Regions from separate parts of the Ensifer sp. Root423 genome, predicted to be linked through region 3. Evidence: riboswitches for the same ligand, from Rfam matches in the RefSeq annotation. Region 3 holds a riboswitch; each other region holds the start of a gene.
What was found. A riboswitch is a leader RNA that binds a small molecule or an ion and turns the genes downstream of it on or off. The one in region 3 is predicted to bind thiamine pyrophosphate.
Positions count from the first base shown of each region.

Region 1 (5,932 bases), on a different contig from region 3:
GGTGCAGAGCGTGCATCGCGCGCTGGAAAAACGCCGGCTCGTGATGGAAAACCGCGCGCTGAAACGGGCCGCCGAGACGGCCGGCGACAACCTGCCGCTGATCGGCCAGACGCCGGTCATGGAACGTTTGCGCCAGACGATCCGGCACATTGCCGATACCGATGTCGACGTGCTCGTCGCCGGCGAGACGGGCAGCGGCAAGGAGGTGGTGGCGACGCTGCTCCACAATTGGAGCCGACGCCGCAACGGCAACTTCGTGGCGCTGAATTGCGGGGCGCTGCCCGAAACGGTGATCGAAAGCGAACTCTTCGGCCACGAACAGGGCGCCTTCACCGGCGCCTTGAAGAAGCGCATCGGCCGGATCGAGCATGCGAGCGGCGGCACGCTGTTCCTCGACGAGATCGAGGCGATGCCACCGGCGACTCAGGTGAAGATGCTGCGCGTTCTGGAAGCGCGCGAAATCACGCCGCTTGGCACCAACCAGGTTCGTCCGGTCGATATCCGCGTCATCGCGGCTGCCAAAATCGATCTTGGCGACCCGGCGCAGCGCGGCGATTTCCGGGAAGACCTCTACTTTAGATTGAATGTCGTAACGCTGTCGATCCCACCGCTGCGCGAACGTCGAGACGATATCCCGCTGCTCTTCTCGCACTTCCTGACCCGGGCGGCCGAGCGCTTCAAGCGCGACGCGCCTGTGGTCACATCGGCCGTGCAGAGACATCTGATGACGCATGCCTGGCCGGGCAATGTGCGCGAGCTCTCGCACTTTGCAGAACGCGTGGCGCTTGGTGTCGAAGGTCCGCTGGGACAGCCGATTGCGCCCACCGAACAGCCTGGATTTGCACTCCCGGAACGGCTCGAACGCTACGAGGCGGAGATCCTGAAAGAGGTGTTGCGGGCTCAGCGCGGCGACGTCAAGGCGACGATCGAGGCGCTCGGCATTCCGCGCAAGACATTCTACGACAAGCTCCAGCGCCACGGCATCAACCGTGCCGATTACGCCGAGCGGGCCGCACCGGAAAAGGCCGGCCGCTAGCGTCAAACCCGAATCCGTCACCACACGCAATAGGTGCATCTTTGTCGGCAGGCGAATTCACGCTTGACGACCCGGGCCGATCGATGGCTATGATCTAGGCATTCACCAGGGGGGTCCCGCAAGGGGCTGAGATTCTGCTGGATGGCCGGCTTGCCGGCTGTGGCGCAGTGACCCGTTGAACCTGATCCAGTTCATACTGGCGTAGGGACGGTGCAGATATCGAAGCCAGGATTCCGTGCGTCCAGCATCTGGCGGAGCGTCTTTCATCTTTCCGGCATCAGAACTGGGTCTCCAATTGCAAACTTGGAGCCTCGTCATGAATATTGCCACCAAACCCGCAGCCCTCACCGTCACGCAAGGACCGCTTCCCGCCTCCCGCAAGATCCACAAGCCGGGCGTGCTTCATCCGGATATCCGCGTGCCGATGCGCGAGATTGCGCTCCACCCGACGTCGGGCGAGCAACCGGTTACGGTCTATGATTCCTCCGGCGCCTACACCGCCGACGACGCCGAGATCCGCATCGAGGACGGCCTGCCGCGGCTGCGCCGCAACTGGATCGTCGACCGCGGCGATGTGGAAACCTATGAGGGACGCGTGGTCCGCCCCGAGGACAACGGCTTTGTGAGCGGCGACAGGCTGACACCGACCTTCCCGTTCCAGCATGCGCCGCTGAAGGCCACGGGCGGCCGCCCAGTGACCCAGCTTGCCTATGCCCGCGCCGGCATCATCACGCCGGAAATGGAGTTCGTGGCGATCCGCGAAAATCTCGGCCGCGACGCGGCGCGTGCGAAAGTCCGCGACGGCGAGAGCTTCGGCGCCCACATCCCCGATCACGTGACACCCGAATTCGTGCGCCAGGAAATTGCCAGCGGCCGCGCGATCCTGCCTGCCAACATCAACCATCCGGAATCCGAGCCGATGATCATCGGCCGTAATTTTCTGGTGAAGATCAATGCCAATATCGGCAACTCCGCCGTCACCTCGTCGATGGCGGAAGAGGTCGAAAAGATGGTCTGGGCGACGCGCTGGGGCGCCGACACCGTCATGGACCTTTCGACCGGCCGCAACATCCACAACATCCGCGAATGGATCATCCGCAACTCACCGGTTCCGATCGGCACCGTGCCGCTTTACCAGGCGCTGGAAAAGGTCAACGGCATTGCCGAGGACCTCACCTGGGAAGTCTATCGCGACACGCTGATCGAGCAGGCTGAACAGGGCGTCGACTATTTCACCATCCATGCCGGCGTCCGGCTGCACTACATCCCGCTCACCGTCGATCGCGTCACCGGCATCGTTTCGCGCGGCGGCTCGATCATGGCCAAGTGGTGTCTGCATCACCATCGCGAGAGCTTCCTTTACGAGCATTTCGAGGAAATCTGCGACATCTGCCGCGCCTATGACGTCTCCTTCTCGCTCGGCGACGGCCTGCGCCCCGGCTCGATCGCCGATGCCAACGACGCGGCACAATTCGCCGAACTCGAAACGCTCGGCGAGCTCACCAAGATCGCCTGGGCCAAGGATTGTCAGGTGATGATCGAAGGCCCCGGCCACGTGCCGATGCACAAGATCAAGGAGAACATGGACAAGCAACTCGCCGTCTGCGGCGAGGCGCCGTTCTACACACTCGGACCGCTGACGACGGACATTGCGCCCGGCTACGACCACATCACGTCGGGCATCGGCGCGGCGATGATCGGCTGGTTCGGCACCGCCATGCTCTGCTACGTCACGCCGAAGGAGCATCTCGGTCTTCCCGATCGCAACGACGTCAAGGTCGGCGTCATCACCTACAAGATCGCCGCCCATGCCGCCGATCTCGCCAAGGGCCATCCGGCCGCCCAGGTGCGCGACGACGCGCTATCGCGCGCGCGCTTCGAATTCCGCTGGGAGGACCAGTTCAACCTCTCGCTCGACCCGGAGACGGCCCGTAACTTCCACGACGAGACACTGCCGAAGGAAGCGCACAAGGTCGCGCATTTCTGCTCCATGTGCGGCCCGAAATTCTGCTCGATGCGGATCTCGCACGACATCCGCGCAGAAGCGCAGAAGGAAGGCCTGGAGGCAATGGCCGCGAAATACCGCGAGGGCGGCGACCTCTATATGCCGGTGGAAGGGGCGGCTGGCGCGGCCGAGTAGACGACAGAGACTCGTTGAAGGGGCCAGTCACGGCCCCTTCAGTTCACTCAGGGCTGCGCCTCCCGCCTCGGAAGCGGAAGCGGCGATCGCCAAGGCTCTCCTCCTCCGTCATGCTTGGGCTTGAGCCGAGCATGACGGAGGGTGGGAGGCGCGCCAACGACCCCGTTCAATCAACAAACATGCAACGTCCTCTGTCCCTCTCGCGACGCCTCAGCGATGAGGGCGATCATCTGTATGTCGTGGCCGCCGCCAGAGGCCCGCACCTTGCGCTCCGTGTCGCCCGTCCCCCCAATAGCTTGTCCCCACATCGATTGAACGATATGCAAGGCGCACGCAAAAGTCGCTGTCGGCGAAATTCATTCGCGGCGGGCAGCCGAACTGTACCCGCGCACGCAAGAACGCCGTTTGCACAAGGAGAATGACTTGAGGACATGCCTGTTGAGACTGACGGCCTTGTCCATAGGAGCCCTTGCAGCATTCGGCGGAGATCTGCCGCGCCTCAACGGTGACCGGGGCTTTGCCGGGGGCCTTTCCTGGATTTCCGCTGCCCATGCGGACGACGCCGATGCCGGCGGCACGAATGGTGAAGGTGCCGCGGGCGGCAGCGACCAAGGTAGCGAAAACGTCGGGAGCGGCGGAAGCAACGGCACAGAGGGTGGCGGCGATTGGGGCTCCGGCGATGGTAGCGGCGTGGGCGGCGAGCCCGGCGGGACCGGGGCTGGCGGTGGAGGCGGCGTCATCGACGGAAGCGGCCTGAGCGGCGGAGACAGCGAGCGCCACTCATCCTCTTCGCGCGACGGGCGGGATTACGGACCAACCGGCAGCGTATGGCACGGCGGCAGCAGTTTCCTCAATCTTTTTCGCCGGACACCGGAAGAGCCTCCCGAGGGGAGCGGGCCAGAGTCTTCCACCCGGCAGAAGAGCGATGCGGGATCCCGCAAAAGCGCGGGTCACACCAGAACAGAGCCCTGAAGAGATGTCTGCTTCGTCGCGCGGAAGGATGCCGTGTGCTGTTTATCGCAGACATAGAAGCGTCTGCGCCTGGATGCTTGGGCCAAGCCCTGGCATGACGGAGCAGCGGGAGGCGCGCTATCGATCCCGTTCGATCAACGAACGCGCAACGTCCCTATAGCCCTATAGCCCTCTAGCGACCACTCACCATCCGCTCGACCACATCGAGCAGCACGTTGGCGCCGGCGACCAGATCATCCGGCTCCGTGTGTTCGCGCGGATTATGGCTGATGCCGTCGCGGCTCGGAACGAAGATCATCGCCGTCGGCGCGATGCGGGCGATCATCTGGGCATCATGACCGGCGCCCGAGGTCATGCGCCGGCTCTTGAGGCCTCGCGCCTTCGCCGAAGCCTCGACCGCTGCGACGATGCCCTGATCGAAGGCGACCGGCTGGAAGCGTGCCAGCCGCTCGACCGAGATCGTTACCCCCTCTTCCGCGCCGATGCGCACCAGAAAGTCCGCAAGCGCCGCTTCGAGCGCCTGCAGCCGATCCTCGTCCGGATCGCGCAGATCGACGGTGAAGGCGGCACGCGATGGGATGACGTTGATCGCGTCGGGCTCGAAACGCATGGTGCCAATGGTCGCGACACTCGGCGCGTTCGACCGGGCAATATGCTCGCGCAGGAAGAGGCCGACACGCGCGGCCGCGAGACCGGCGTCGGAACGCATTGCCATCGGCGTGGTGCCGGCATGGTTGGCGACGCCATCGATCGTCACGCGCTGCCAGGAAATGCCCTGCAGGTTCTCGACGGCACCGATCGAAAAGCCCTCGCGCTGCAGCACCGGCCCCTGCTCGATATGGAGCTCGACATAGGCGTGGGGCTTGAGGAACCCCGGCTCGATGTTGCCGGCATAGCCAATCCGCTCGAGTTCCTCGCCCAGCGACGAGCCATCCGTGCCGATGGTCGCGAGCGCTGCGTCCAGCGGCAGGCCGCCGGCATAGACGAGCGAGCCGAGCATGTCGGGCGCAAAACGCACGCCCTCCTCATTGGTAAAGGCGGCAACGACGATCGGTCGGGCCGGCGTCACGCCACGGTCCTTCAGCGTCTCGATTACTTCGAGCGCGGCGAGTACGCCGTAACATCCGTCATAGATGCCGGCATTGATGACCGTATCGATGTGCGAGCCGAGCATGATCGGCGCTTCGCCGCTGTTCTCCTCGCTGCGCCAGATGCCGAAGATGTTACCAATCTGGTCCACGGCCACATCGAGGCCCGCCGCCTCGATCCAGGCGACGAGGCGGTTGCGGCCGGCCTTGTCGTTGTCGGAGCCGGCCAGCCGGGTCAGTCGCCCTTCTGCATCGCGACCGATTTCGCCAAGCTCGCGGATGCGCCCGATGAGGCGCGCGGCGTCGATGGAAGGAAATGACATGTTAGTCCTGCTTTCATGCGGATTTTGGTTCATGGCCGGCTATCAGCCAACGCCAGTCTCTGCCGGATAATCTCGGCGTGATAACGCGCGCCGAAGATCAGGGCGTCGTCGTTGAAGTCGTAACGCGGATTGTGCAGCGGCGCCGATGTCTCGCCATTGCCGATAAAGACGAAGCAGCCCGGAACGTGCTCAAGGAAGCGTGCGAAATCCTCCGAGCCGGTCATCGGCTCGGCGGCCGTTGCGACATTCCCGGTCCCGAACACCGTTTCTGCTGCGGCAAAGGCGTGGCCGGTCAGGGCCGGGTCATTGATCAGTGGCACGAACTCGCGCGTGTAGTTGACCTCGACCTCGCAGCCATAGGCATCCGCCGTAC
Region 1 is NZ_LMEG01000043.1:198,698-204,629, reverse strand. Features, by position in the region: gene ASD01_RS26250 (sigma-54-dependent transcriptional regulator) at 1-1,036, shown strand, start outside; TPP riboswitch at 1,134-1,262, shown strand; gene thiC (phosphomethylpyrimidine synthase ThiC) at 1,353-3,176, shown strand; gene ASD01_RS37315 (hypothetical protein) at 3,615-4,148, shown strand; gene ASD01_RS26235 (Zn-dependent hydrolase) at 4,321-5,559, opposite strand; gene ASD01_RS26230 (M20 aminoacylase family protein) at 5,589-5,932, opposite strand, start outside.
Region 1: linked by a shared signal. The riboswitch ahead of thiC (phosphomethylpyrimidine synthase ThiC) and the one ahead of thiD (bifunctional hydroxymethylpyrimidine kinase/phosphomethylpyrimidine kinase) in region 3 are both predicted to bind thiamine pyrophosphate.

Region 2 (5,932 bases), on a different contig from region 3:
TTCGAGATTGGTGCCGAGCTTGACCGTACCCGTACCCGGTTCGATCTGCCCGGTCAGGATCTTCAGAAGCGTCGTCTTGCCGGCGCCGTTCGGGCCGACCAGACCGATGCGGTCGCCGCGGTGCACGCGGATCGAGAACGGCGCGACGATGGTACGCTCGCCATAGGCCTTGGTGACCTTCTCCGCCTCGATCACCAGCTTGCCCGATTCCTTGGCGTCGGCGGCCGTCGCCTGTACCGTTCCCTGCGGCCCCTTGTGGCCGCGATAGGTCGCCCGCATGGTCTGCAGCTCACCGAGGCGGCGCATGTTGCGCTTACGTCGTGCGGTCACGCCGTAGCGCAGCCAATGTTCCTCGCGCTCGATCGCTTTGCCGAGCTTGTGCTGCTCCAGCTCCTCGGCCTCCAGCACCTCGTCGCGCCAGGCCTCGAAATGGGCAAAGCCGCGGTCGAGCCGCCGCGACTGGCCACGGTCGAGCCAGACGGTCGCGGTCGAGACCTTTTCCAGGAAGCGCCGGTCGTGCGAGATCAGAACGAGCGCCGAACGGCTGCGGATCAGTTCGTCTTCCAGCCATTCGATCGTCGGCAGGTCGAGATGGTTGGTCGGCTCGTCGAGCAGCAGGATATCCGGCTCCGGCGCCATGACACGGGCAAGCGCCGCGCGACGCGCTTCGCCGCCCGAAAGGCGCTTCGGGTCTTCCTCGCCGGTCAACCCCAGGTGCTGCAGCAGATAGGCGACGCGATAGGGATCGTCACTCGGGCCGAGTCCTGCCTCGGCATAGGCCTGCACGGTGTCGTAGCCGTCGAAATCCGGCGCCTGGTGCAGATAGCGGATGGTCGCGGAGGGATGGCGGAAGATTTCGCCCGACTGCGCCTCGGCCAGACCCGCGGCAATCTTCATCAGCGTCGACTTGCCCGAGCCGTTGCGGCCGACAAGACAGATGCGGTCGCCCGGTTCGACTTGAAAATTGGCGCCGGCTAGCAGCGGCGCGCCACCGAAGGTGAGGAAGATGTCGTCGAGTTTCAGAATGGGAGGCGCCAAGGCTCAGGCTCCGGAAAGATCATAGGGGCGGGCGAGAACAATGGCGCGACCGCTCTGGAGAGTGAAGCGAAGGGGACCCTCCGCAACGTTGGAAACGGTTCGGGACGAGCCGAACGGCAAGGTGAAATCGTCGAGCGGATAGCGCGCATTGACGATCGAAAGACCGGTAAGCTCGGTCAACCCGAGCACCGAGAAGAGGCAGCCCTTCGGCAAATCAAGGTCGAGCGAGCCGGCCAGCAGCGGATAGGCCTCTTCCTCGCCCGAGGTCATCAACACGGAAAGGCCACGCTCGGCAAGGGCAACAGCATGCAGCAGGTGCATGAAGGCGTGATCACTGCGGGTGCCGCCGAGTGCGCCGGCGAAAATCAGGCGGTCGGCTCCACGCGACAGCGCCGCCTCGACCGCGATCTCCCCGTCCGTCGCGGCCTTCGCCGCCGGATAGGGCTCGCGCGGGACGGAGGCGTAGTCCGCAAGAAGGGCTTCCTCGGTCGAGTCGAAATCACCGACCCAGACATCCGGCACGATGCCGAGCAATCGGGCATGGCGCATGCCGCCGTCAGCCGCAATGAAGCGACTTGCGGCCAGCTGGTGAGCCAGCCGGTCGGTCAGCGAAAGGGCGCCGCCAAGCAGAATGGTGAAGGTCGATCGAGACATGGCAAAGCCCATAGCGCAAAGGACCGCCGAAGGAAAACGAAGAAAACCGTCGAACGAGCGGTTCTCGATATTTTGGTCAGACCATCAATGCCCCTCGGGCACCGGATCGGGGAAAAGCATGCCGGCATAAATGCCGGGGGTCGAATCCGGAATTTCGACGGCGCCGGCCACCCGCTCGTAGAACTTCGCCGGCCCGACGCCGCCGATAATCGCGTAGCCATAGCCGGCCTCGCGCATCGCCGTGAGGCTTGCAAGCAGAAGCGCCTCACCGATCCCCTGCCCGCGCATGCTTTCGTCGACGCCGGTCGGACCGAAGAAGCCGAGTGCCGTTACGTCGTGGCAGGAAAAGCCGACGATCTTTCCGTCATGGACAGCGACGTGCATGCGCGTAGGGGTGGAGGAAAAGGCGGCTTCCGCCTCGCCCGCCCATCCGGCACCGAAAGTCCTTTCGATCCAGGAAACAACCAGGCGGCGCTCCGGCGCCATGGCGCGGCGAATGCTGATGCCAAGGCCAAGCTTCGACTGAGGTTCAGCCGGCAGGGCATAAAGTCGAACAAGCATATCGGGCATGACATTTCCTCCTCGCTGCCGTTGTGTAGCGCAGTTGGCGGCATACGCAAACACGAGCCATTGTGCTGGCCAAGCGTCCCCTTGCTTCGCCGTAAACATCGCTTGCCATGGGACCGAGGCAGCGGTAAATCTCTTGCCGCTCTAACGGGGTGCCTCCCGACCGCATTGCGGCCGGAGGCTGAGAGGCGTCAAAACGCCAACCCGCGGAACCTGATCCGGCTCATACCGGCGGAGGGATTAGACGCGATCGGATCGATACGCCCTTTTCCCATGCAACAACGAACTTTGGGAGAGAGGTCCTCGCCATGTCCAATTCATCGCAACTTAAATTCTTTAGCCGGCTAGCCCTTGCGACGGCCGCGAGCCTTGTTTTCTCCGGCGCCGCGACCGCCGCCGACAAGACGCTGACGGTGTACACCTATGAGAGCTTCATCACCGAATGGGGCCCGGGCGCCAAGGTCGCAGAAGCCTTCGAGAAGACCTGCGAATGCAAGGTCAACTATGTCGGCGTGGCCGACGGCGTCGAGTTGCTCACCCGCCTGAAGCTCGAAGGCGAGGCTTCCAAGGCCGACATCGTGCTTGGCCTCGACACCAACCTCGTTGCGGAAGCCAAAGCAACGGGCTTCTTCGTGCCGCACGGCGTCGAGGCAACCGGCGTCACCGTTCCCGGCAACTTCTCGGACGACACGTTCCTGCCCTATGACTACGGCCACTTCGCCGTCGTCTACGACACCGAGACGCTGAAGACGCCGCCGAAGAGCCTGAAGGAGCTGGTGGAAGGCGATCCGTCGCAGAAGATCGTCATCGAGGATCCGCGTACGTCGACGCCGGGCCTCGGCCTCCTGCTCTGGGTCAAGGCCGTCTATGGCGATGAGGCGGGTGCCGCCTGGACGAAGCTGAAGGACCGCGTTCTGACCGTCACCCCCGGCTGGTCGGAAGCCTATGGCCTCTTCACCAAGGGCGAGGCGCCGATGGTGCTGTCCTACACCACGTCGCCGGCCTACCACATGGTCGCGGAAAACACCGAGCGCTACCAGGCCGCTGCCTTCTCCGAAGGGCACTACATCCAGATCGAAGTCGCCGGCATGACCAAGAACGCCAAGGAGCCGGAACTGGCAAAGCAGTTCCTCGCCTTCATGACCGGTCCGGACTTCCAGTCGATCATCCCGACGACGAACTGGATGATGCCGGTCGCAGCGACCAAGGAGCCGCTGCCGGACGCCTTCAATAAGCTGGTCAAGCCGGAAAACACCTTCCTCCTGCCCTCGGAGGAAGTCGCCAAGAACCGCAAGGCCTGGATCGACGAATGGCTTGCCGCCATGAGCAAGAACTGAGGCCGGATTGTTCGCACTGCGCGAAAATCGCATGACAGTGGTCGCCGGGGCAGCCTGCCTCGGCGTCTTCGTCCTTTTCGTCGGTCTTGCGATCGTCGCCTTGCTGAGCCTGACGGGCGGCGCAAGCGACGATGCGCTGTTTGACGCCTACATCTGGCGCGTCACCCGCTTCACGCTGCTGCAGGCGACCCTCTCGACGTTGCTGTCGGTGCTCTTTGCCATCCCCGTCGCCCGGGCGCTGGCGCGACGGCCGCAGTTCCCCGGCCGCATCTGGCTGCTGCGCTTGATGGCGCTGCCACTCGGACTGCCGGTTCTGGTTGGCGCACTCGGGCTGATCGAGATCTGGGGGCGGCAGGGTTTCCTCAATTCCGGCCTGCGCTGGCTCGGCCTCGCGCAGCCCGTCAGCATTTACGGCCTGTTCGGCATCCTGCTTGCCCACGTCTTCTTCAACATGCCGCTTGCGGCGCGCCTGTTCCTGGCCGGGCTCGAACGCATCCCCGCCGAATACTGGCGCAGCGCCGCCAATCTCGGCATGCCGTCACGGGCACTCTTTCGCTTCATCGAATGGCCCGTCCTGCGCGGCCTCCTGCCGGGTGCCGCCGGCCTCGTCTTCATGCTCTGCGCCACCAGCTTCACCCTCGTGCTGACGCTCGGCGGCGGGCCTGCGGCCAGCACAATCGAAGTGGCGATCTACCAGGCGCTGCGTTTCGATTTCGATCCGCCGCGCGCGATCGCGCTGTCAGCCCTGCAGATCGCCATGACCGGCCTGCTGCTGCTCCTGCTTCGTCATCTGGCGACCGAGCCGGAAGAGGGCATGACCGGTGGCCGCACCGTGCGCCGTTTCGATGGCGCGTCAAGGATCGCGCGCCTGAGTGATGGCACCTGGATCACGCTTGCCTTTCTGTTTCTCGGCGCGCCGCTGGTCGCGGTTCTCATCTCCGGACTCGAAGCCGATCTGCTGAAGCTCGCCCGCGATCCGGCGGTGCACCGGGCGCTGCTGACGAGTGCGGCAATCGCGCTCGCCTCGGCACTCGCCTCCGTCACCATGGCAGCCGTGATGATCCGGGCGGCGGCAACCGCCACCGCGCCGCGTCACGCGACGTCGCTCTCCCACGGCTTTGCCGGTGCCATCGGTGCCAGCACCTCGCTGATCCTCTTGGTGCCGCCGGTGGTGCTGGGCGCCGGATGGTTCCTGCTTTTGCGTCCCTTCGGTGACGTCGCGCGCTTTGCACCCGCCATCGTCGTTGCGATCAACGCGCTGATGGCGCTGCCCTTCGTCCACCGCACCCTCGCGCCGGCAATGGCGACCCATGCGGCACGGTCCGAACGGCTGACGGCAAGCCTTGGCATTCGTGGTTTTGATCGTCTGCGATGGATCGACTTTCCGGCGCTGCGCAAGCCGCTATTGATGGCCCTTTCCTTCGCCATGGCGCTGTCGCTTGGCGACCTCGGCGCCGTCGCCCTCTTCGGCAGCCAAGACATGGTGACGCTGCCGTGGCTGCTCTATAGCCGTATGGGGAGCTACCGCACCGCCGACGCCGCCGGTCTCGCCCTTTTCCTCGGGCTTCTCTGCCTGATATTCACCATCCTCGGCACGGCCAATGACAGCCGGCCGGAAGGACGCAAAGCATGATCGATCCCGTTCCCGCGATAGAGTTGCGCGATGTCGAGGTCCGTTTCGAAACGGCCAAGCTCACCTTCGATTGCACCATCGCCAAGGGGGGCATCGTCGCCGTCGCCGGTGCCTCGGGTTCCGGCAAATCGACGCTGCTCCACCTCATTGCCGGGTTCGAGGATCCCGATCGCGGCGAGGTGCGCATTCTCGGCGAGAACGTTGCCGATCGGGCGCCGTCGGAACGGCCGGTCTCGATGATCTTCCAGGACAACAACCTCTTCGCCCATCTCGACGTCGCGACCAACATCGGCCTCGGCATCGACCCGGCGCTTCGGTTGAGCGCAACCGACCGCGAGAAGATTGAAGACGCGCTTCGCCGCGTCGGGCTCGAAGGCTTCGGGAAAAGGCTGCCGCCGACGCTTTCAGGCGGCGAGCGCCAGCGCGTCGCCCTCGCCCGCGCGCTTGTGCGAAAGCGCCCCCTGCTACTGCTCGACGAGCCCTTCGCAGCGCTTGATCCCGGCATGCGCGCCAGCATGCGCTCGCTCCTGCGGCAACTGCACGCGGAGGAAGGCAACACGATCCTGGTGATCACGCACCATCCCGAAGACGTGAAGGCCCTGGCCGACGGCGTGCTTTTTCTCGACCAGGGGCGTATCATCGCAAACGACAGCCTCGACCGCTTCCTGGCGCGGCGGGACAATGCGGCGATCGACCGCTTTCT
Region 2 is NZ_LMEG01000034.1:78,230-84,161, reverse strand. Features, by position in the region: gene ASD01_RS23990 (ABC-F family ATP-binding cassette domain-containing protein) at 1-1,038, opposite strand, end outside; gene ASD01_RS23985 (thiamine diphosphokinase) at 1,042-1,692, opposite strand; gene ASD01_RS23980 (GNAT family N-acetyltransferase) at 1,777-2,262, opposite strand; TPP riboswitch at 2,398-2,516, shown strand; gene thiB (thiamine ABC transporter substrate binding subunit) at 2,568-3,596, shown strand; gene thiP (thiamine/thiamine pyrophosphate ABC transporter permease ThiP) at 3,604-5,229, shown strand; gene thiQ (thiamine ABC transporter ATP-binding protein) at 5,226-5,932, shown strand, end outside.
Region 2: linked by a shared signal. The riboswitch ahead of thiB (thiamine ABC transporter substrate binding subunit) and the one ahead of thiD (bifunctional hydroxymethylpyrimidine kinase/phosphomethylpyrimidine kinase) in region 3 are both predicted to bind thiamine pyrophosphate.

Region 3 (5,932 bases):
CGTCGCCATTTTCGAGCGCAACGACGCGCCTGACGGCTCGGCCGGCTTTGTCGGCCTCCTGTCCGCAAACGATCTGCCCCGAGCGCGCGACATCAAGGGCATATTCTATCGCGGCCGCGGCGCCTGGCGTTATGTGGGGCTCCACGAACGCCGGGTCGTGACAGGTCCGCTCGAGACACCCGGCCATATCCGCGCGATGCTGCTCCAGAGCCAGAGTTCGCCCCAGGTCATGCTTCGCCTGCGCAATGCAGCGAGCGGATACGATGGCACCGAGACGATCTCAAGCCTTCCGGTTCCTGTCCGCCTTGGCGTGGATGCACTCTACCAGGGTGAGGATGGTGCCTTCCTGATTTCGGGCTGGCTTTTAGACGCGGAAGGCCATGTTGAAAGCGTACGACTTTGCCGGCAGGGCGGCGGCGCAAGGCTGGACGCGAGCTGGACCCGAACCGAACGGTCCGACGTCGAAGAGGCCTTCGTCGATCGGCCGGAGTTCAAAAGCGCGATTTCCGGCCATCGCCGGTCCCATGGCTTCATCGGTCAAGTCGAGCCGCTTGGTGGCGAGGCAGAAGGGCCAGTTCACCTCGAACTCACCCTTCGCGATGCCCGCCGCGCCTACATGCCACTTTTCCCCGTGCGGCTGCCCGCACGCGCCGCCGCCCTACGGCTTCTTGCCTCGATCGATCCGACAAGCTGGGCCCTGCCCGATATTATCGACCAGCAGATCGTCCGTTTCCTGACGGCGGCGCGCAGCACCGCACCGACCATCGAGACCGTTGTCGACATGGGCCCCTTCGACCAGGCCGAGGGTACCGCCATCCTTCTTGTCGCCGGAGAAACCGAAACGGATTTCGCGCCGCTCCTGGGGCTGCTCGCGCTTGATCCCCAAACCCGTCGTGCGCAGATCGCGCTCGTGCTCCAGGCCGAGCGGTTCCGAAGGCACGCGGTCCACATCCGTCAACTCTCCGAATTCTATCGCCTGCCGCTGCGGCTCGTATCCGTCGAAGGCGCCAGCGATGCATGCGACCTGGCGCAAGCGGCCGCTGCGAGCACGAACAGCGACGCCGTCATCCTGCTTTCCGCGTCGCTGACGCCAGCCAATACCGGGTGGTATCAGGCACTCGTTGCCGCTTACGAGGCAAAGACGGGAAGCATCATTTCGCCGACCCTTGCCTATGAGGATCACTCTATCCGCTGGGCCGGCAGCACGTCGCTCGATCGCCCCGACCATCTTCAATCGAGCCGCTACGCCGGCTATCCCGTCGGCGCCGTCAATCGCCTCAAGCTGACGCGGGTCGCAGCCGCATCGCTCGATTGTTGCATCCTGCCGCGAGAAGCGCTGATGGAGGACGCGGGCGCGTCGCCGACTTATCTCGGCGCAGCGCTGAAGGGCCTCGATCTCGCCCTTCGCCTCAGCGGAAAGGGCTATGAGGCCTACTGGCTTCCTTCCCTGCAGATGGTGGGGTCGGACGAGGTACCCGGAGCGGGCTCTGCCGCCACCGCCCGGTTCGTGGAGCGTGTCGACCGGACGCTCTTCCGCGGCCGATGGATGCCCGCCTCCGAAACCGCCCAGACATTCTTCGAGGAGACTGACGCATGAGCGAAAAACTCCGCGTACTCGTGGTCTCCCATGGCCACCCGACCCATTCGCTCGGAGGCGCGGAAATTGCTTCGCATGGTCTTCACAAGGCGCTGAACGGCCTGTCGGGTGTGGAATCGATCTACCTCGCCCGCGTCGGCAATCCGGTTCCGCGCCATGGCGCTTCCGCACTGATGAGCCTGCGTCTCGCCATGGACGAAGTGCTCTACCACGCCGAAGACTTCGACCATTTCTTCCTCTCCAACGGCGATACGGACGCGATCCGCCGCGACCTCTTGCGCTTCGTCGGCGACATCAAGCCGGATGTCATTCATTTCCATCATATTCTCGGCTTCGGCCTGGAAGCGCTCTATGCCGTTCGTGATGCCCTGCCCAAGGCACGCATCGTCGTGACGTTCCATGAGTATCTGCCGATCTGCCACAATCACGGGCAAATGGTGAAACGCCCCTCGGGCCAGCTTTGCAACGGCGCCTCACCTATCAGTTGCCACACGTGCTTCCCCGAAATCCCGGTGTCGCGCTTCGTTCGCCGCGAGCAGTTCGTGCGCGGCATGCTTAATCTCGCCGACGCTTTCATCGCGCCGAGTGCCTTTCTCGCCAACCGCTATGTCGAATGGGGGCTCGAAGCCGCTAAGATCTTCGTGATCGAGAACGGCATCGTCATGGGCGACAAGGCGCCGGCCCGCGAATTGCCGTCGCCGACGGCGCGACGCAACCGCTTTGCCTATTTCGGGCAGATGACGCCATTCAAGGGCGTTCACGTGTTAATCGACGCGGTATCACGGGTGCCCGACGACATTTGGGGCGATGATTCCTCGCTGATGATCTTTGGCGGGAACCTCGAGCGTCAGCCGAAGGACTACCAGGAGAAGGTGGCAAAACTGATCGAGGACGCCGGTCGTCGCGTCCGCTTCTACGGCGCCTACCAGAACCAGGACATGCCGCGGCTGATGCGCTCGGTTGACTGGGTGGTGATGCCCTCGGTCTGGTGGGAAAATTCCCCCGTCGTCATCCAGGAAGCACTGCATCATGGCCGGCCGATCCTCTGCTCCGACATCGGCGGCATGGCCGAAAAGGTCCGCGACCGGCTGGACGGCTATCACTTCCGCGCCGGGAGCGCCCAAGATCTGGCCGACCGCCTGATCGACGTCTTGGCCGCCTCGCGGGCATGGGACAATCTGCGTGCGACACTTCGGCGACCGACGAGCCATGTCGATTGCGCGCGGGAACATGTGGCGCTCTATCGGAAAATGCTCAAGGGCGAGCAACCGGCCCTGCCGAGCGCGGCAGTGGCCTGAGGTAAACCCGAAGCCCACACTGCTCAGCCAGATCGCGAAGAACGACCAAGAGCGGCCTGGGCTTCGGCTACGTTCGAAGCCTCGGCGCCCGACTCTTTGTCGTTGCCCCACCAATGATGAAAGTGATGCACCGGCCCATGCCCCTGGCCGATGGTCAGGCCATCGGCCGCCCCCAGAGCGGCATGCAAGTAGGCCTTGGCTGCCACAACCGCATTGTCAATTGGCATGCCCTTGGCAAGCCCCGAGGCGATTGCTGCCGAGAGCGTGCACCCGGTGCCGTGATCATTCCTTGTTTCGATCCGCGGCCGTGACAGGTTGAGGACGTCCTCCCCGCTATAGAAAATATCGATCGCGTCCTTGCCCTTGGCATGGCCGCCCTTCATCAGAACTGAACGCGCACCGAGCTTCAGAAGCATCTCCGCCTGACGCGCGACCTCGCTTTCGGTTTCGGCGATTGCGCGTCCGGTCAACAGCGCCGCCTCGGGCAGGTTCGGCGTCAGAATGAGCGCCAGCGGCAACAACTCCTCCTTGAGCGTCGCGATCGCGTCGGGGCGCATCAGATGATCGCCGGAGGTCGCCACCATCACCGGGTCGATGACAGCCAGCTGGCCATAGTGTTTAAGACCGGCGGCAATCACCCCGATCGTCTCGCGCCGAGACACCATTCCGACCTTCAGCGCACCGACCGTAAGATCGGAAAACACCGCGTCGATCTGAGCCGTAACGACAGTCGGGGAGATATCCTCCACCGCAGATACCCCACGGGTGTTCTGCGCCGTGACCGCCGTGATCACGCTGGCGCCATAGACGCCGAGCGCAGAGAACGTCTTCAGATCTGCCTGAATACCCGCCCCGCCACCGGAATCCGAGCCTGCGATGGTAACGGCAATCGCAGTCATCGGCCCACCTGCATGAGGCTTGAGCCCTTTCGGTTTAAGTTAACATCAGACACGAGCAAAGCGGCCTCCGGAAATTGACGGAGATCCGGACGAAAGCGCAAAGACGACTGGTCAGCTGAAAGGCCCCTTGCCGTTCCTACGCCGGTATGATCCGGATCAGGTTCAAGGGTCTGGCTCGCCGCCATCTCAGCACAGTGACTGCGCGCCCCTCGGCAGGATTGATGCTAGGGGAGCGTGGGCCGGGGTGTCAACCGTTGGAACCCTGTGACAAGCAGGCCAGTTCGAGGCGCAATCCTCACTGTTGATGAAGCTTCCTAAAATGAAGGCCCCTATCGGCTTTGGAGCTGAAGGGACCTTCCGTCTGAGCGTTCGACTTCACAGACGAATGTATTGATGACACAGGCTGTGGAAATTCATAGTGTCCTCACGCGATTGTGCACGGTTAGTGTGCCTCGATTCCGGACTTTCGGTCGTGTTGAGTCAACAATCGCGCAAAGCTGGAATAGCTGTCCAACTCCGGTCAGCACCATTGCTTCCAGAGCATTGCGTATCAAACGTGAGTTCGATGGAGGAGTAGCTGGATATCAGTATTCCGCTTCCGCTCGCCGAAATGGACGGACGCACACTGGCTGCATCGCCAGCTCTGCGCCAATCTGGGCTCCAGTTAAAGTTGGCGAGCGTTGCCTCTTTGGTAGCCGGATCGCATGTTAGGGATGCAGCTCCATCTCCAGTTTCTGCTCGGCTTACGGTGGCTACTCCGATAACAGTTGCGTTGGCGAGCCCTTCAGCGCTCCACCTCAGCAGCACACGAGCGTCGCGTATTTGTGCGTCTGTGAAGCGCATCGCCTGCAGAAGAGCCAGTCATCCACCTACTTAAGATGACCGTTTGAAGCGGATGCCTACGCCGCCACCATTTGCCGGAATAATCTCAATTCCTGCCTTCTCCAACGCCGCTACGATGCTTGCGAGGTTGTTGACGATCGGTACGTGAGCTCCCCTTTCAAAATCGGCGATAGTCTGGCGAGACACGTTTGCCGCCTTGGCGAGCTCTGCCTGGCTCCAGCCCAACATTGCCCGTGCTCCACGGCACTGCTCCATCGTAAGAAGTAAGTTACTCAAGGCAAACTTTCTGATTGACTTCAGACATTTTGTAGGAAGAATGACCCGGCGATCGAACAGGTGCGGTAACACCTGCTCGATCTGACCAAAACCAAGCTATAGGGAGCTCGGATCATGGCTGATTCCGACAATAGCAGAACTTTGCCTACCGTCACGCGAGGAGATTTTCATTCCTCGGTACCGGCGTGTTTACCCACATATCCGCACGTTGCGGCCCATCGAAAGCCAGGGTTTAGCGGTTGTGCCAATGACCCTGCGGTCGCAGCCTGGCAGCATTGGCGTGCCGCCTGGACCCGCCTGAGCGAATCGACCCGCCATCAGCAACAGCTCGAGACCGCCCTGTTCTCAGGCGAGCTGTCGTCTTCAGCTGAGCGCGATGGACGCAGCGCCTACAACGACGCGCTCGAGGACGAGGACCGCGCAGCGCTGGCGGAGGAATTGGCCGCCCAAGCGTTGTGGCCGGTTCCTGTGGCGTCGCTCCCAGGCGTCATCGCCAAACTCGACGCGATCGTGAACCGCGGCCAGCCTTCGTCGACCTGTGTGGACGAACCCTGGGCGCAAATCCGGATGGTGATCGCTGATCTCCTCCGGATCGATCCGGTCGACGCTCGGCTCGGTCGAATGCCAGAACGCGAACGTCAGCCAGCTTGAGGCTGAGCAATCCGCCCGTTGAAGGCTCACACAATTCTTTGATTTCCCCCCCCGCCGAAGCCCCTTCGGCGCGAGCCTCTGACTCTGTCAAAAACAACAAGGAACTAACACATGAAACTGGGAAGACCTTTTCGCAAGCGTCGGCTAGCGGCGTTTCTCGTGTCCGTCTCGCTCGGCGCGTCGTTGATCTCGACGCCCGCACGTGCGCAGGAGCAAGGCGAGCTGCGCATCGCCACCTCCTACAAGCTGATGACGCTCGATCCGCATTACGCCAATCTCAACGAGAACACGTCGCTGCTCTCCCACATCTATGAACGGCTCGTCTATCAGGACGAGGGTCTCGAGCTGAAGCCCGGGCTTGCCAGTTC
Region 3 is NZ_LMEG01000023.1:598,202-604,133, forward strand. Features, by position in the region: gene ASD01_RS22165 (hypothetical protein) at 1-1,597, shown strand, start outside; gene ASD01_RS22170 (glycosyltransferase family 4 protein) at 1,594-2,895, shown strand; gene thiD (bifunctional hydroxymethylpyrimidine kinase/phosphomethylpyrimidine kinase) at 2,919-3,794, opposite strand; TPP riboswitch at 3,911-4,014, opposite strand; gene ASD01_RS22180 (helix-turn-helix transcriptional regulator) at 4,668-4,892, opposite strand; gene ASD01_RS22185 (hypothetical protein) at 5,028-5,564, shown strand; gene ASD01_RS22190 (ABC transporter substrate-binding protein) at 5,676-5,932, shown strand, end outside.

Region 4 (5,932 bases), on a different contig from region 3:
TTTCATGGCCGCTCCTTCGCGATCGCGATCTTCAACTGCTGCAGCATCTGCACGATTGCGGCCCGGTCGACGTTGAGGGTGATGGCGATCCGAAGACGCGCAGTGCCTTCCGGCACCGTCGGCGGGCGGATTGCCCTGACATCGTAACCCTCGGCGCGCATACGGGCGGCGATGCGGACCGCTCGGCCGTTATCACCGATCGGGATGGGCAGGATCTGCGAGCCGCTGCCTTCGATGCCGAGCACCTCGGCGAGCGCCCGGTTGGCGAAAGACCTGAGGCCGTCGAATGCGGCGCGGCGTTCCGGCTCGTCGACGAGGGCGGCGAGCGCTTCACGCACCGCGGCCGCGATGAGTGGCGAGGGCGCGGTCGAATAGATGAAATTGCGGGCGCGGTTGACGATATAATCGCAAAGCACGGCGCTTGCTCCGACCAGTGCGCCGGAAACACCGAGCGCCTTGCCGCAAGTATGCAGCATGACGACGTTCTCCCGGTCCTCCAGCTCAGCGGCGAGACCGCGACCTTCCGGCCCGAAGACGCCGGTCGCGTGCGCCTCGTCGATGACGAGAAAGCCGTCATGCTGCGCGGCAAGCGCTAAGAGGTCGGCGAGCCGCGCCCGATCGCCATCCATCGAATAGAGGCTTTCGACGGCAATCCACGGGCGCCCTGTGCCGCCGGCGCGGCGCCATTGGCCGATCGCATCGGCAAAGGCGTCGATATCGTTGTGCGCTGCCGCAACCGCATCGGCCTTGCTCGCAGCGATGCCTTCATGGGCGCTCGCATGGATCAGGGCATCGTGGACGATGAGGTCGTCGCGCTGCGGCAGCGTCGAAAACAGGGCAGCATTGGCGGCGTAGCCGCTGCCGAAGAAGAGCATTCGTTGCGCGCCGAAGAAGGTGGCCGCTTCCGCCTCAAGTGCCTCGTGTTCTTCGTGATTGCCGCGCAACAGCCGTGAGCCGCCGGAGCCGACCGGCACGCCGCGCGCGATGGCACCCGTTATCGCCGCCTTCAGCCGCGTCGAAGCGGCGAGCGCCAGGTAGTCGTTCGAGGTAAAATCCAGGCCGCCAGCGGGGGCAAGTGCGCGCCGGCGGCCCTTGCGATCAAGGCCCTCCAGCGTCTTCTCATAGCGCGCAAACAGACCCAGGGTCATTCGGCCGCATCCTGCCTTGCCGCCGGAGCCATCGGCTTCAACCCCAGGCGTCGGAAGAGCGCCGCATCATGGTCCTCGCCGGGATTGTCGGCGGTCAGCAGGGTTTCGCCGACAAAGATCGAATTGGCGCCGGCGAAGAAACAGAGCGCCTGCGTCTCGTCGCTCATGTCGGTCCGGCCGGCCGAGAGCCGGACATGCGATAGCGGCATCAGGATGCGGGCAAGCGCGATGGTGCGGACGAAATCGATCGGATCGACGGGCACTGCATCGGCCAGCTTCGAGCCCCGGATCGGGATCAGCATGTTGATCGGCACGCTTTCGGGCGGCACCGGCAGATTGGCGAGCGTCACCAGCATGGAGATCCGGTCGTCGGCGGTTTCGCCCATGCCGAGAATGCCACCGGCGCAGACCTTGATGCCGGCGTCGCGGACATTCGCGAGCGTCTCCAGCCGATCGGCAAAGCTGCGGGTGGTGATGATCTCGCCGTAGAAGCGTTCTGAGGTATCGACATTGTGGTTGTAGTAGTCGAGCCCGGCCTCGGCGAGCCGTGCGGACTGGTCCGGCGTCAGCATGCCCAGCGTCATGCAGGTTTCCATGCCAAGCGCCCGCACACCGCCGATCATGGCGACGATCGCGTCCATGTCGCGGTCCTTCGGGCTGCGCCAGGCGGCCCCCATGCAATAGCGCGTCGCACCGCCGTCGCGCGCCTGTCGCGCCTCGGCAAGCACACGCTCGACCTCCATCAGCTTCGATGCCTTGAGCCCGGTCGGATAGTGGGCGGACTGGCTGCAATAGCCGCAATCCTCGGCGCAGCCTCCGGTCTTGATCGAGAGCAGCCGGCTCATCTGGATGGCGTTGGGATCGAACTGCGCACGATGGACCGTGTGTGCGCGGTAGAGCAAATCGTTGAACGGCAAATTATAGATTTTTTCAGCTTCCGCTTGGGTCCAGCGGGCTTCGCCCGCGTCGCCCGGGGTAAAATTAGCGCCAGTTGATAGGGTTCCGTCCAGCATTTCGGCTCGTCCTCCAGGTCATCGCAAACGCGAAATAGATAGAATCTGATATTATCTATAATTTTATCGACGAGCAAAGTTCGCAAGCACCCAGATGGAGAGTTTCCGTTAACGAATGCCCTTCTGGTTGTATTTTTGACCGTGAGTGAATCTGGAAACCGCCGGGACGGGGCAACAATCACCAATCAATCGGTCGCAGCTCCCATTTCCGAAATCGGGCGTACCGCACCCGAGAAACAAGGGCGCGGCTGGGCTTCTCCGGTGTTTTTCGACCCGCTCCACCCGGTTGCCCCACCTCCTTTCATCACGCCGCCAAAGCTTCCGCTTTCTCGTCGCAAATTATAGATAATTTTTTCGGCATATGAGATCGCATCGCACACGAATGCTGGCTCTTGACAAAAACCGCCCCGAACGGTCAGCTTGGAGCATTCACCAGGGGTGTCCCGCCAAGGGGCTGAGATTCTGCTATGCGATTTGCGCGGCGCAGTGACCCGTTGAACCTGATCCAGTTCATACTGGCGTAGGGACGGTGCAGACATCGCTGCCGCAAACGTCGCCTTCACGCGACCATTCAACGGCAAGGCGTCCTTCCCCTTCCTTCGCTCGTGAACTGGGTCTCCACAATCGGAGCCTCGGCATGCACACCGCCAACACCATCCCGCTTCCCTCACGACGGCCCGCCCACGCCTCGCGGGAACACTGAGCCATGCGGATCCTCGTCAAAGGTGCCGGCGTCGCAGGGCTCTGTCTGGCGCATGAACTTAGCGCCCGCGGTGTCGCGGTGACGGTTGTCGAGCAAAAACCAGGCTTTGCCGGCGCGGCCTCCTGGTTTGCCGGCGGCATGCTGGCACCCTGGTGCGAACGCGAAAGCGCCGAAGAGGTGGTGCTGACGAAGGGCATCGGCGCCATTGACTGGTGGGACGACGCCCTGCCAGGCGAGGTTTCCCGAAACGGCACGCTTGTCGTCGCCCCGCCACGGGATGCGGGCGAACTCAAGCGCTTTGCCTCACGCACCTCCGGCTTCGAATGGCTCGACGCCGCCGCGATCGAACGGCTGGAACCGGCACTTGCCGGACGTTTCCGCGAGGCGCTGTTTTTTCCCGGTGAGGCGCATCTCGACCCGCGCCGGGCGCTGAGCCGGTTGCGGCAGAAGCTTGTCGATCACGGCGTCACCTTCCTCGATGAGACGAGCGACGATGGCCACCACGATCTCGTCGCCGACTGCGCCGGCGCGGCACGCATCGGCGAAACGCCGGGCCTGCGGGGCGTGCGCGGTGAAATGCTCTACCTGCAGACAAGCGACGTGGAGCTGTCGCGGCCGGTCAGGCTCATTCATCCCCGCATCCCGCTCTACATCGTGCCGCGCGGCGGCGGCCTCTTCATGTGCGGGGCGACGATGATCGAGACGGATGACGGCGGACCGATCACCGCCCGCTCCCTCATGGAACTGCTGAACGCCGCCTATGCGCTGCATCCGGCCTTCGGCGAAGCGCGCCTCTTCGAAACCGGCGCCGGCGTCCGCCCCGCCTTCGCCAACAACCTGCCGCGCGCCCTGCGCACCGGGCAGACCATCACGATCAACGGGCTTTACCGCCATGGCTTCCTGCTTTCGCCGGCCCTGGCGGCGGAAGCAGCCGACCTCGCGCTTGCGCAGGACCTGAAGGGAGATGCCGCATGAGACTGACCGTCAATGGCGAGGATCACGACCTCGCCGTCACCACCCTCGCCGAGCTTCTGGCCGCCCTTGATTTCGAAGGTGACTGGCTCGCCACCGCCGTCAACGGCGAACTGGTGCACCGGGCCGACCGTTCGGGTCATGCGCTCAGCGACAGGGACCGGATCGAAATTCTCTCGCCGATGAAAGGAGGCTGAGACATGCTGACGCTTTATGGACAGGACCTGCGCTCACGGTTGCTGCTCGGCACCGCCCGCTACCCCTCCCCCGCCGTTCTGGAAGATGCGGTGCGATCGTCAGGCACTGAGATCGTCACGGTCTCGCTCCGGCGCGAAACCGCCGGAGGCCGCCAGGGCGGCGCCTTCTTCGAACTGATCCGGGCGCTCGGCGTGCACGTGCTGCCGAACACCGCCGGCTGCCACTCGGTGTCAGAGGCGGTGCTGACGGCCAAGATGGCGCGCGAGGTCTTCGGCACCAACTGGCTGAAACTCGAAGTGATCGGCCACCACGATACGCTGCAGCCCGATGTCTTCGGGCTGGTCGAGGCGGCGCGCATCCTCTCGGCCGAAGGGTTCGAAGTCTTTCCCTACACCACGGATGATCTCGTGGTTGCCGAACGGCTCGTGGAAGCCGGCTGCAAGGTGCTGATGCCCTGGTGCGCGCCGATCGGCAGCGCCATGGGGCCGCAGAACATCCAGGCGCTCAGGGCAATGCGGGCCAACTTTCCCGATGTGCCGCTGATCGTCGATGCCGGCATCGGCCGGCCCTCGCACGCAACGACGGTGATGGAGTTCGGCTTCGATGCCGTCCTGCTCAACACCGCCGTCGCCGGCGCCGCCAAGCCCGCGCTGATGGCCGCTGCGTTCGCGGGCGCGATCGATGCCGGCCGGCAGGCCTTCGAGGCGGGCATGCTCGAACCGCGCGATTTTGCCGTCCCTTCCACCCCCGTCATCGGAAAGGCGGTGTTTGCGTGAAACTTGACCCCTTCTATCTCATCGTCGACAGCACGGATTGGATCGAGCGGCTGGTGCCGCTCGGCGTCAAGCTGGTGCAGCTACGCGTCAAGGATCGTACGGAAGCGGAGATCCGCCGCGAGATCCGCGCGGCCAAGGCCGTTTGCGACGAGCAGGGCTGCCAGCTCATCGTCAACGACTACTGGCAACTGGCGATCGCGGAAGGCTGCGACTTCGTCCATCTCGGCCAGGAGGACCTGGCGGAGGCCGACCTTACTGCAATCCGCGCCGCCGGCCTGAAGCTCGGACTCAGCACCCATGACGAGACGGAACTGGAGACAGCACTTGCTGCCAAGCCCGACTATGTCGCGCTCGGACCGGTTTACCCGACCATTCTCAAGGCTATGAAGTGGGCGCCGCAGGGACTGCCGCGCCTTGCCGCCTGGCGGAACCGTGTCGGGTTGCTGCCGCTGGTCGCCATCGGCGGCCTCAACGTCGAGCGGATCGCCGGCGCCTTCGAGCACGGCGCCGACATCGCCGCCGTCGTTACCGACATCACCCGCAACGCCGACCCGGAAGGCCGGACGCGCGAATGGATCGCCAGAACCGCACCGTGGCGATAGGCACGTGCCGGACCGCGGGTAGCAGTTTCGCGGTCAGGCGATCTCCAGCTGCGAGAGCCAGGAGGCGTCCAGGCCACGCTTGCGACAATAGGTGGCAAGCCGCTGGCGGGTCGGCCCCGGCCGGTCGAGGCCGAGGTAACGGGAGGCGTTCTTCCAGAAGATGTTCTGCTGGTCCTCCTCGCTCACATTGGCCTCCTTCAGTTGCTGGGCGATCCGCGGGACGTAGGCGTTGTAGTCCTTCTCCAGCGCCATCATCGACCAGTCGGTGCCGAACATCAGATGGCGCGCATCGGGATCGTAGTCCCGCAGCCATTTGTCGAGCAGCGCGCGGATTTTTTCGTGCAGCCCGGGCGTGTTGTCGGTGACGAGCTCGCTCAGGTAGCTCAGGTCGGCAAACAGGTTCGGCCGGCGCCCGTGGCCGATCGTCTTGCCAATGATGTCCTCCCAGGTCGGCGGACCGGAGAATTTGTCCTGGGCGCAGGACACCATGACCCCCGTCGGCGCGCCCGGGCGAATGACT
Region 4 is NZ_LMEG01000043.1:58,103-64,034, reverse strand. Features, by position in the region: gene bioD (dethiobiotin synthase) at 1-6, opposite strand, end outside; gene ASD01_RS25630 (8-amino-7-oxononanoate synthase) at 3-1,148, opposite strand; gene bioB (biotin synthase BioB) at 1,145-2,161, opposite strand; TPP riboswitch at 2,586-2,706, shown strand; gene thiO (glycine oxidase ThiO) at 2,868-3,839, shown strand; gene thiS (sulfur carrier protein ThiS) at 3,836-4,033, shown strand; gene ASD01_RS25610 (thiazole synthase) at 4,037-4,810, shown strand; gene ASD01_RS25605 (thiamine phosphate synthase) at 4,807-5,412, shown strand; gene ASD01_RS25600 (amidohydrolase family protein) at 5,446-5,932, opposite strand, start outside.
Region 4: linked by a shared signal. The riboswitch ahead of thiO (glycine oxidase ThiO) and the one ahead of thiD (bifunctional hydroxymethylpyrimidine kinase/phosphomethylpyrimidine kinase) in region 3 are both predicted to bind thiamine pyrophosphate.